One region of the Peribacillus sp. YIM B13477 genome, then DNA from elsewhere that is predicted to be linked to it. Evidence: riboswitches for the same ligand, from Rfam matches in the RefSeq annotation. Region 1 holds a riboswitch; each other region holds the start of a gene.
The links. A riboswitch is a leader RNA that binds a small molecule or an ion and turns the genes downstream of it on or off. The one in region 1 is predicted to bind lysine.
Positions count from the first base shown of each region.

Region 2: another riboswitch for lysine. It lies ahead of ACFX4H_RS18235 (amino acid permease); the one in region 1 lies ahead of ACFX4H_RS00055 (aspartate kinase).
Region 3: another riboswitch for lysine. It lies ahead of dapA (4-hydroxy-tetrahydrodipicolinate synthase); the one in region 1 lies ahead of ACFX4H_RS00055 (aspartate kinase).

Region 1 is NZ_JBHZPD010000001.1:8,023-12,321, reverse strand. Features, by position in the region: gene ACFX4H_RS00060 (YslB family protein) at 155-625, shown strand; gene ACFX4H_RS00055 (aspartate kinase) at 689-1,921, opposite strand; lysine riboswitch at 2,011-2,187, opposite strand; gene uvrC (excinuclease ABC subunit UvrC) at 2,249-4,021, opposite strand; gene trxA (thioredoxin) at 4,125-4,299, opposite strand, start outside.
Region 2 is NZ_JBHZPD010000006.1:117,901-122,199, reverse strand. Features, by position in the region: gene ACFX4H_RS18245 (metal ABC transporter solute-binding protein, Zn/Mn family) at 1-23, opposite strand, end outside; gene ACFX4H_RS18240 (LacI family DNA-binding transcriptional regulator) at 654-1,616, shown strand; lysine riboswitch at 1,874-2,059, shown strand; gene ACFX4H_RS18235 (amino acid permease) at 2,156-3,607, shown strand; gene ACFX4H_RS18230 (glycoside hydrolase family 13 protein) at 3,657-4,299, opposite strand, start outside.
Region 3 is NZ_JBHZPD010000004.1:250,515-254,813, forward strand. Features, by position in the region: gene ACFX4H_RS15140 (D-2-hydroxyacid dehydrogenase) at 1-466, opposite strand, end outside; gene dapA (4-hydroxy-tetrahydrodipicolinate synthase) at 595-1,491, opposite strand; lysine riboswitch at 1,625-1,803, opposite strand; partial or broken gene ACFX4H_RS15150 (spore germination protein) at 2,152-3,628, shown strand; gene ACFX4H_RS15155 (GerAB/ArcD/ProY family transporter) at 3,650-4,299, shown strand, end outside.

The DNA of each region.
Region 1 (4,299 bases):
TCAAGATGATATTTTGAATAAATTTCTAATTTAACTATTAATATCTCGGTATAATTTCTCATTTTTTTCCAAATGTGATTTAAATAAATAAAAAACAGTATAATTTGCAAAAGAAATACGTTTATAATAGATTTACAGAAAGAGGCGATAAATTATGAAAAAAAATATTGCTGCTGCGATAGAAGAAGAGATTCAAACGGAAGAAATTCAAACTGAGGAATTCCTAGTTCCAGCTTTCGGATACGAATTAATCAGAGAAGTTCTATTGAACGATATTCTTGGAAAAGACTCTAATCAAATCCTCTATTGGGCAGGTAAACAATTAGCAAGAAAATTCCCATTGAATGGCGATCAGGAAGTGATTGAATTTTTCCAAAGCGCTGGATGGGGCAATCTGGAAATCTTGAAGTATACGAAACACCAGATGGAATTATCCCTGACAGGTAAAATAATCAGCCGCCGCTTGGATTTACACCCTGATTGTCACTTCCAACTTGAAGCCGGTTTCCTTGCCGAGCAGTTTACACTGCAAAAAAAATTCCTCAGCGAATCAACGGAAGAAATCAAACGCCGCGCAAAAAAAGTGATATTCACCATCCAATGGGATCCCAGAGATCCAATCTAATGAGCCCTGAAAACAGACTTACCCTTTTTACCGGAAGTCTGTTTTTTATTGGACTCCTGACACTTAAGCTAGCACATTTGCATGCTGACCAAGTTTAAATGCTTCATGAAGGGATTCAACCGCCTTCACCATTTCCTTTTCATTGACGACGGTCGAAACTTTAATTTCCGATGTGCTGACCATTTTCACCTGGATGCCTGTATTGGCCATCACTTCAAACATTTCGGCAGCCACTCCCGGATTGGATACCATACCAGAACCGACGATGGACACTTTGGCCAATCCGCTCTCCGTTTCGACCCGGTCGAATCCCAATTGATCTTTATTATTTTCCAGCACGATCAAGGCCGCTTCCGTATCTTCACTTTTTGTGGAAAAAGATAGATTCGTCGTATCCTCGGCAGTCATGCTTTGAATGATGATGTCCACATTGATCCGGTTTTTCGCAAGCGTCGTGAAGATCGTGGATAATGCACCAAGTGATTGGGGCAAACCATATATTGTGACCCTCGTAATACTGTCTTCAAAAGCAATGCCGCGTACAATTAAGTTTTCTTCCATAGTTGCTTCCTCCTCAATGATCGTACCTGATTCTCTCTCCATGCTTGAACGGACTTCAAGCGGAATTTGATAATTTTTTGCATATTCGACAGCCCTTGGGTGAAGGACGCCCGCCCCCAGGTTGGCAAGTTCCAGCATTTCATCGTAAGAAATGGATTGGAGTTTTCGCGCGCCTTTTATGTAGCGTGGGTCCGTTGTGAATACACCCGTTACATCTGTATAAATATCGCATCTATCCGCATTAAGCGCTGCTGCGATGGCAACTGCCGTCGTATCGGAACCGCCTCGCCCTAAGGTAGTGATTTCCCCATTTGCATCGTTACCCTGGAAACCGGCTACGACCACTATTTTCTTCTCCTCAAGCTGGGCTTGGATCCTCGTGGCATCGATGTTTAAAATCCGGGCATTCCCATGAACGGATTCCGTTTGCATGCCAGCCTGCCAGCCGGTATACGAAATGGCTTCATGTCCTTCTTCAATCAATGCCATCGTTAACAGGGAAATCGTTACCTGTTCCCCAGTCGTCAATAGCATATCCATTTCCCTCTTGCTCGGGGATCCGGAAATATCACACGCCATGGAAACCAATTGGTCCGTTGTTTTCCCCATAGCTGAAACAACGACGACAACCTCATTTCCTTTCTCCGCTTCCTCGATTACCCGATTGGCAACATTTTTGATTTTTTCTACGCTACCGACGGATGTTCCGCCGAATTTTTGAACGATTAATGCCATCCTCATGCACCCTCTCTACTTTTTAGGCAATAAAAAAAGCAATGAGAAATATCTCATTGCTGTGGTCACATATCTTAATACTGTAATCACAGTGAGATAGCTCTCCAGGGTATAAACCCTGACAATCCGCCATTTCTTAAATGTCGGACCAGGAGGACAAGGTATGAGTCTTGTCTTCCTTCGGCGGCGTCCCCTTTCAAAACCTTTCATGGAAGCTCATACTTCTCCAGGTTTTTACTCTTGAATTCCGCACCTCTATCAGCACTTTTAAGTTGTCTAGTTAAAAATTCCTTTTAATCATAGCATAGAGATTTATCAGTAGCAAGATTATTCTTGTAATTTTCTAACGATTCCCTCGGCTACCCCTTTTGGCATGCCAGCTTCCATGATTTCCTCGGCCGTCGCCTCTTTGATTTTCTTCAATGATCCAAAATGCCTTAATAATTGCTTCCTTCGCTTTTCCCCGACTCCTGGAATATCATCAAGCTGGGAGTGAACCGCATTTTTCCCGCGTAGCTGGCGATGAAACGTAATCGCGAACCGATGCACTTCATCCTGAATTCTTTGCAATAGGTAAAATTCCTGGCTCCTTGAATCAAGAGGTACAAGTTCAAGCGGATTTCCGATCATCAATTGCGAGGTCCTATGCTTTTCATCCTTAATGAGGCCTGAAAGTGGAATATCCAAGCCTAATTCATTTTCCAGAATATCCCGTACCGCTTCGACATGTCCCTTTCCGCCATCAATGATGATCAAGTCCGGAAGCGGCAGCCCTTCTTTCAATACTCGTGAATACCTTCTTCTGACCACTTCCCGCATCGATTCATAATCATCAGGTCCCTGGACCGTCTTGATCTTATATTTTCGGTACTCTCTTTTTTCCGGCTTCCCATCAATGAACACGACTAAAGCGGAAACGGGGTCACTTCCCTGAATATTGGAGTTATCGAAAGCTTCAATTCGATGCGGGGTGTAAATACCCAATTGTTTCCCAAGGTTTTCCACCGCATTGATCGTTCTTTCTTCATCCCTCTCAATCAAAGAGAATTTTTCCTGAAGGGCGATGGAGGCATTTTTATTCGCCAATTTAAGCATGTCTTTTTTCGCTCCCCGTTTCGGGTGAATCGTTTTGACACCAAGCAGCCCTTCCGCCATTTCGGCATCCACAGATTCAGGCAGCAAGATTTCCTTTGGTTTAAAGTGGTTCGTAATCTCGTAAAACTGACCGAGGAATGTAAGAAGTTCCTGTTCGGGTTCATCGTAGACCGGAAAAAGCGAAACATCCCTTTCTATCAATTTACCCTGCCGGACAAAAAATACCTGAACGCACATCCAGCCTTTATCATAGGCAAAGCCAAATACATCCCTGTCGATGAAATCGGTCGTCATCATTTTCTGCTTCTCCATCGTAATATCGATATGGGCAATCTTGTCACGAAACTCCTTGGCCCTCTCGAAATCGAGTTCTTCCGATGCCTCCAGCATTTTTTCAGTCAGTTCTTTTTTTATTTCAGTATGCCCGCCGTTCAAGAACCGGTTGATATCATCGACCATTTTTTTATATTCCTGTTCCTCTACATCATATACACATGGGGCCAGGCACTGACCAAGGTGATAGTAGAGACAAACGCGATCCGGTAACGTATTGCATTTTCTTAGGGGATAGATGCGGTCGAGCAATTTTTTCGTTTCGTTAGCTGCAAATGCATTCGGATAAGGACCGAAATATTTCCCTTTGTCTTTTTTGACTTTTCGCGTAATGATTAGACGCGGGTGGCGTTCCGCAGTCAGCTTGATGAAAGGATACGTCTTATCATCCTTTAGCATGACATTATATTTTGGGTCATGTTTTTTGATTAAGTTCAACTCTAAAATAAGAGCCTCGATATTGGAAGAGGTGACAATGTATTCGAAATCCTCAATCTCGTTCACGAGTCGAAATGTTTTACCATCGTGAGATCCCGTAAAATAAGAACGGACACGATTTTTCAACACCTTCGCTTTGCCTACATATATGATCGTTCCCTGACGATCTTTCATTAAATAACAACCTGGTTGATCGGGAAGAAGGGCAAGTTTATTCTTTATTTGTTGATTCATGCATTCAGCCTCCTGTTCTCCCTTTTTTACAATCATTATATATCAAGATAGCGAAAAAAGCTTCAAGTCCGCAGACTTGAAGCTTTTTTTAGCTATCTTACTATTACGCGTGTTTTGCAATAAGTTCAGCAAGTGCTTCTTTAGGTTGGAAACCAACAACCTTATCGACCACTTCACCGTCTTTAAGGACGATTAATGTCGGGATGCTCATCACACCGAATTTTCCAGCTGTTTCTTGGTTTTCATCTACATCCACTTTTACGATTTTTGCTGTATCG
Region 2 (4,299 bases), on a different contig from region 1:
CCAATAGATTTAAGAAAACCCATCCATATTCCCTCCCTTTTTCATCTTTCTAAAATAGTTTGCCATGTGCAAAACTAAGTGTAAATTTTTTTACATTGTCGTAAATGCTAAAAAGTTTCCTCTACACAACTTATTTTATACTATACACAAATATACAAAAAAAGTGCAACTATTTTTAAACATTTCAAAAAGGCGAATGACTTTTACACACAGCAAAAACTGTCAGGAAGCTCCACTAGGCAGCTTCTGACAGTCAGTCATTCCGTATGATGAAATTATATTTATATTGTGGAGTTTTACTGGTGAACATAACTAGGGGGAGCTATTTCTGGACGACGTGAAATTCACGAGTAAACGCGGTTTCCACGCGTAAAGTCGCGGACTTCTTGACGGGCATTGCCACTCATTTCTCCTGTTTCAAGGAAATGGCCAAGTACGCAAATCCCAATTCGATTCCGCAAAGCAAAAACAGGGTGATTAAAGTTTGGAACATCTTGATTTCCTCCTCCTCTAAGACTTAGACCAATCTTAAAGGATGAAACCAATACCATAACAAGACCCTATTTCAAGAAATCTTCAGCAGTCCCCACTGTTCCCTTGCCCTGAAATGGGTTTCATACAGTACAATATAAAAAAAGAAAAACGGTGATACCATGACAAATATTAAAGAAATAGCTCAATGTGCTGGTGTATCTGTCTCAACAGTGTCTCGTGTATTGAATGATCATCCTTATGTAAGCCCCGATAAAAGAAAGAGCGTCCTAGAAGCGATCAATCGTTTGAATTATACGAGAAACATCAACGCGATCCATCTTTCAAAAGGGAAAACCAACCTTATCGGCGTCATCATCCCCTTCAACAATCACCCATATTACGGGGCAATCGTTAACGGAATCACAAAACAGGCAAATGCAATCGGCTGTCATATCGTCATCTTTCAAACAAATTATGACAGGGAGAAAGAGATCCAGGCTTTTAATATGCTGCAAATGAAGCAGCTCGATGGCATTATCGTTTGTTCAAGGATTTCGGAAATGAAAATCCTCTTGGATTATCAAAAATACGGACCGATTATTTTATGTGAAGATACCGCCCAGGCTGAATTCTCATCCATCAGCATTGATCATTATGCAGCTTTCTCCTGTGCCCTTGAGTACGTGATTACTAAAGGATATAAGAAAATCGGATACAGCCTCGGCCGTAAAAAGAGCAGAAACAGTTCCCATCGTACAAAGGCCTTTAACGATATCATGAGTAAACATCAATTGATAAACAATAAAGAATGGCTGTTTGAAGGCAGTTATCATATCAAAGACGGTGAACAATTGTTTCAGGAATGGAATTCGATGATGGATAAACCTGAAGCCATCATCATCACGAATGATGACACGGCGGCGGGCTTCATTCTTACCGCTAAGAAATCGGGTATAAGGGTACCGGAAGATGTGGCCATTCTCGGCTTCAATAATGATAGCCTTGGCGAAATGCTCGACATCACGACCATTTCCTTACCGCTGGAATGGATCGGGAAAATGGCAGTGGATCTCTTTGAGAATCCTGAAGAGGTCAAACATGTAAAACTGGACTATGCCCTAATAAAAAGAAAAACCGTTTAGTTATCAGGATGTGCTATATTTTAATATATCGTCACTTGATTCTTCCTTACTGCCATCATTCATTAACTAGGAAAAAATAACCACATAAAATAATCATTGCGATATCCCAGAAGTTATTTTATAATTTTGATATAGTAAAGTTTACTCAATTACTAGCAATCTATTAGCGATTGCATGAAATTCATGAGTACAGTCGTACGACGTCACCTACAAACTGACGCCAACGATTTTAGAAAATTGAATACTTCCTCATTTACCGATGAGTTAGAGGCTGCATCTTATAAAAGTAAAACGGACGAGATTCTGGAAAATTAAAGACTCCGTTTGAAAGGATAAGTTGCCGAAGTTAGGGTATATTCCATGTATATTCTCGCTGGCGGTGTTACCGAACAGGAACACCACTGTCACGTTTTTTCAAAAAAGCGTGGGGAGCTATCTTCGGAAGGATAAACGGGTTTATTATAAACAGCCGTCGATCTTTTTCGACTGCTGTTTTTTTATTTTTCGTTCCCTTCCAATAAAAAGGAGTGTAACATCAATTGTCAAATTCACAATCAGCATCAAGCCCTACTGAATTGAAAAGGAGCCTGAAAGCGCGTCATTTAATGATGATTTCATTAGGTGGAACGATTGGAACAGGTTTATTTTTAGCAAGTGGCGGTGCCATTCATTCAGCCGGTCCCGGCGGTGCCTTGGTGGCATACGCGGTCATCGGCATCATGGTTTATTACTTAATGACAAGTCTTGCAGAAATGGCGGCGTTCATGCCAGTGGCCGGTTCGTTCCGTGTCTATGCATCCAAATTCGTCGATCCGTCTTTCGGTTTTGCGATTGGTTGGAACTACTGGTATAACTGGGCAATCACCATTGCCGCCGAATTGGCAGCCGTTGTCTTAATTATGAAGTTCTGGTTCCCTGATAGCCCTTCATTTATCTGGAGTGCCATTGCGTTAATCACTATGTTTCTTATCAATTACATGTCAGTTAAAGGTTTCGGGGAAACAGAATTCTGGTTTGCCATGATCAAGGTCGTGACAGTCGTCATTTTCTTGATTACGGGTGTTCTGATCATTCTTGGAATCATGGGTGGGAAAGACCCAATCGGTTTTTCCAATTTCACAATGGGCGAAGGTCCCTTTAACGGAGGGTTCTTCACGATTCTAGGCGTATTCATGGCTGCCGGCTTTTCATTCCAAGGTACGGAATTGCTTGGAGTGACTGCTGGTGAAAGTGAAGATCCAGAAAAAAATATCCCTAAAGCAATCAGATCCGTTTTCTGGCGCATCCTCTTGTTCTATATCCTTGCAATTTTCGTTATTGGAATGATCATTCCGTTTACGGATTCACGTTTATTGAGTCAAGATGTTGCCGTAAGTCCATTCACGCTTGTATTTGAACGGGCCGGCCTTGCATTTGCTGCATCCATCATGAACGCGATCATTTTATCATCCGTACTCTCTGCCGGTAACTCTGGCATGTATGCTTCAACCCGTATGTTATGGGACTTGGCACGTGATGGGAAAGCACCGAAATTCCTAGGCAAGTTAGATAAAAGAGGAGTGCCCGTGAATGCACTTATCGTGACTTCCTTAGTTGGCTGCGTTGCATTCTTAGCTTCATTTTTCGGGGACGGCGTCGTTTATATCTGGTTATTGAACGCTTCAGGCATGGCAGGATTCGTCACTTGGGTAGGGATTGCGATTGCCCATTATCGGTTCCGCAAAGCTTATGCAGCTCAAGGCCTTGATATGAATGCTTTACCATTCCGGGCAAAAGGCTTCCCATTCGGACCTATATTCGCGCTTGTCCTTTGTATTATCATTATCATCGGACAAGGCTATCAAGCGTTCAGCAGCGATGGGATCGACTGGAATTCAATGTTCGTTTCCTACATTGGCTTGATTCTATTTTTCGTCCTATGGTTCGGTTATAAAATTAAGCATAAAACGAAAATCATTCCGCTCGAGGAATGTGACCTTAAATCAAAATAATACGCAAAGGACCTGTTCTTCCCTAACCTGAGAAGGACAGGTCCTTTTTTCATTTCAAATGATAAACACGGCATTCATATGGTTGCAGGGGTTTGCTGGAGATTCCTTCTTCCTCCTGACCATAATTGCCGATCAGCTTTGTGGCAGAATATGCATGCAGCTCTTCAGGCAAAGTATAAGCGGCCTGCTCTTCTTTAAAGTTGCATAGCACCAATAGCTTCTCTTCCTCAAACGATCTCGTGTACGCAAATATTCGTTCATCATCCGGCAACAGCAGTTCAAAACGGCCATAAACGACGATATCATGTTCCTTGCGCAGTTGGATAAGCTTTTTATAAAAATGAAAAATGGAATTCGGATCATTGTAAGCCTTTTCTGCATTAATCTCGGGAAAATTGGGATTAACCTTAATCCAAGGGGTCCCTTTCGTGAATCCTGCGTTCCGGGAGTCATTCCACTGAATCGGTGTCCTCGCATTATCCCGGCTGCGGGCGTGGATGGCTGACATCATCCGCTCTTTTGACCAGCCATGAGAATGGACGAGTTCGTCATATGAATTCAATGTTTCGATATCCCGGTATTCATCGATGCTTTCAAATGCAACATTGGTCATTCCCAGCTCTTCCCCTTGATATATATAAGGTGTACCTTGCAGCATATGAAGACAAGCGGCAAGCATCTTTGCGCTTTCA
Region 3 (4,299 bases), on a different contig from region 1:
CAATCGATCCAAGTCCAGCCACCCCGATTGTTTTCCCCTTTAGAGTTTCAGAAATGAAAGGATCCCATCTCCGCTCCAATTGCGATTGTCTCATCCGAGGACCGTCTTTCACGATGTCCAAGAGAAACGAAAACACATATTCAGAGATGTAAGCACCAAATTGGTCAATAATTCGAGTTATTGTAATGTTTTGAGGTATTGATTTGTCTGCAATCAAATCATTGACCCCGGCTCCCATTGATTGAAACCAGCGAACAGATGAGGCAACTGGTTTACATAGTAATTGCGTCGGGAAATTCCATCCCAAAATAACTTCAGTGCCGGGTAAATATTTTTCTGCTTCCTCCAAAGTTTTCGCTGTCTTTACCGATATAAACCCACTATTCCGAATATGATCAGCATAAGCATCGACCTCTGTCTGAATAGGACTAAATACAAGAATGTTTGGTTTGTGTGTACCCCCCATTGGCTCTCTCCTTATTGATTCTTTATATATAGTATAAATTCTTCCACCTGAGTCGTACATGGATAAAAAAACAGTGCATTTCTTTCGAGTATGCACTGCTTTTTAAAATTTCTCCAGAATCATTAGTTTTATTTATTTAATAAAATGGCTTCTGCGTTACTAGGCTGTAGAACTATTTGCAGTGCTCTTTCTTCTTCATCGTTTAACGGGACCAATGGTAAGCGGACGCCTCCAACATGTAACCCCCGCATATTTAATGCTGATTTTACTGGTCCCGGGCTTGGTGCGGCAAATAATGCTTTCATGATTGGAAGAAGGGTACGATGTGCAGCGGCAGCGCCAAGGACATCACCATTTTTAAAGCTATTGATCATTTCTTGCATTTCATTACCAATTATGTGTGAAGAAACCGAAACGACGCCTGTTCCACCGATGGCTAAAACCGGTAATGTCAACCCATCATCGCCGCTGTACAAAGTAAAATCACTAGTTGTTTTGCTTATGATTTGTACCATGGCATCCAAGTCACCGCTTGCTTCTTTTACTGCCACGATATTGTTGATTTTTGAGAGGCTGACAATCGTCTCCACTGACATGTTTACAACACTTCGTCCTGGAATATTATAAAGCATTACCGGTAATGATGTTGAATGGGCTATAGCGCTAAAGTGCTGAAATAATCCTTCTTGAGACGGCTTGTTATAGTATGGGGTAACGAGCATGATTCCGTCGACTCCTGCTGCCTCCGCTTGCCTTGTCAAGCTGATGGAAGCCCTCGTGTTATTTGAGCCAGTTCCAGCTATGACTGGAACTCTTCCATCAACAACTTCTACAACAAATTTGAATAAATCCACTTTCTCTTCTTGAGTTAATGTAGGGGACTCTCCAGTTGTACCGGCTATTACCAATCCATCAGAACCATTAGCAATTAAATAGTTTACTAAAGTTCTCGTAGCATTAAAATCAACCTCTTCATTATGATTGAACGGGGTAACCATTGCGGTTAAAACTTGGCCAAAATTCATAACTTCACACCCTTTAGTATAATTTTTAAAAATATTCAGAGGTGGTTAGGGCCATTCAGGAGTAAACGCAAAAAAGCAACAACGAGGATTCGCTGCTGCATTAGAAACAATATTTACCAAAAAATGTTTCCGCGCATAAGATAGCCCTCCATATAGTTTCCTATATGACAGTCCTGTATTTATTCAATAGCAGAACCAGCTTCAAGAACATGAGATTCTTTCCGCTTCGGCAAATTCCCCTTTCCACAATAGTCATAGGATCTCATTCTCCTCAAAATGTGTACTAATGGTCTTTGCTCCTCTATCCTCACTTCAAAAAATTTGAAGTAAGAAAATATTTAATTGATTGTAATATAACAGGGAATCCATTCTGTTGCAAGCCTAATTATGAAGTTTTTTAAGAATGCTAGAAATCTATGGGAATGGTTAGAGTATTAGGGTGGATTCATCTTTATTCGTTATAAGCTGAACAAATATTCAATGGACGAGGGAGTAGTAGAAAATACAACCCCCCTTTTATGATTCCTTTTCATTTATCCGATTAAAACTCAAATTACAGTTGGCCGCTAATTTTAATCGGTAATTTAACTAAGTATTCGTGCGTATAAAATCCTACCATTCGTTAATAATATCCATATCTTACAATCAAAGGAGTGGAGTCTGTTGAAAAGATATTCATTCTTTAAAAAGCAAGAAAATCATAAATCTACAGACTTCACTGATGTACTCGAACATCTGCAAAAGTCCAAGGACTTCACAAGCTTTACACTCAATTTTGAAAATGAAATATACTGTGTATCTTTTTTCGATACATTAATTGATAAAGATATAATGCATAGAGACCTCCTTCCTTTTTTACATACAAATTCTTCAACTCTGGAGGAGCTTGTACATAACTTGCCGATAGAGGGGCTTGTTTTTACAAAAAATCCTGCTGAACTACAAAGTCAGCTGTTAATGGGTTATATAGCCATAACATTAAATAAATCTGATCAGGCAGTTTTAGTTAAAGCAGTAAATAACACTTCGAGGCAAGTTACACTGCCAGAGGTAGAGTTCAGTGTTGTCGGTCCGAAAGAGGCACTGGTCGAATCACTTGATACGAATTTATATTTAATCCGAAAACGGCTTCCAATTGCAGAACTTGCTGTTGAAGAAATTATTGTTGGGAAGTTATCCAAAACAAGAGTAGCTGTGATTCATATAGAAGGAATTGCAAATAAGGAGAATGTAGAAACCGTCATACAGCGCATATCTGATTTAAGGGTCAACCAAATAATTGATAGCTCCTATATTTCACAAATGATTGAAGATAATAAAAATTCTCCTTTTCCTCAATTTATCGATACGGAACGACCTGATCGATTGGCTGCGGTACTAGGAGAAGGCAAAGTAGTGATCTTGGTGGATGGAGCTCCACATGGCTTACTTGGGCCCTCCACATTCTTTGAATACTTTGCGGCATTCGAAGATTATTTTCTCAACTGGACGATTGCCTCATTCTTTAGGCTTATTCGTTTTTTTTGCTGTATTGTTTTCCATCCTAATGACCCCCATATATGTCGCAGTTCTCACTTATCATTATGAGTTGATCCCAAAGGATTTAGTCAGTACGCTTGTGATTTCTCGTAGCGGTATTCCATTTCCACCGATTTTAGAAGCATTAATCTTGGAATTAGCCATCGAACTTCTCAGGGAGGCAGGAGCTAGACTGCCGACTAAAGTAGGTCAAACAATAGGTATCGTAGGTGGTATTGTAATTGGGACGGCATCTGTTGAAGCAGGGCTGACGAGTAACGTATTATTAATTCTTGTTGCATTGTCGGCTCTTGGTTCTTTTACTACACCTGTTTATCAAATGGGTAATACCATTCGCTTAATTCGATTTCCTCTCCTACTCATGGCTTATTTTTTAGGATTATTGGGTATAGCTATCAGTTTTTGTTTTTTGCTTGTGCATTTACTGAGGATAACTTCCTTAGGGAGGCCATTTCTTGAACCGTTATATCCGCCAAGGATTTATGATATGCGGGATGCCTTGATTCGTTTACCATTTTTTCTTCAGGCTAAACGTCCAATTGAGGTTCAGACGGAAGACACCGTTCGGTTAGAACCCAAGGAGGAATCTAAAGAGTAAGTGAGAGTGGAGGTTTCTTACATGAACGATAAAAGTGATCAAATCTCGCCATTTCTAGTCTTTTTTTTAATCGTTAAAATTCAAGTGGGTGTAGGGGTCCTGGGATTTCAAAGGATAATTATTCAATCTGCTGGCCATGATGCTTGGATGGCGGTCATTATAAGTGGTGTAGTCTTTTCATTGAGTATTTGGGGTATGTACAAGCTATTAAATCGGCACGATATGGACTTAATAGGCATACAGAAACGACTTTTTGGAAAGTGGCTTGGCGGTTTACTAAATATCATTTGGATACTGTATTGGCTGATGGTGGGTATTTCTGTTTTAAGATCCTATCTTGAAATCGTTCAATCATGGGTATTCCCCCAAATTAACACATGGTTGGTGACCTCCATATTTGCTTTATTAATTTATTATGTGGTTTTAGGTGGGTTTAGAGTGGTCGCCGGTTTTTGTTTTTTAGGGATCAGTATCCCTTCTTATTTAATTCTAACTTTTTATTTCCCACTGGAATTCACACATTTTCGCAACCTATTGCCCATATGGGATCATTCTCTTAAAGACATGGCCCTTGCATCTAAGCAAATGTCATATAGCTATTTAGGCGTTTCCACTTTAATGATGTATTATCCATTAGTTAAGCATCGTAAAAGTTCACAAAAGTGGGCGCA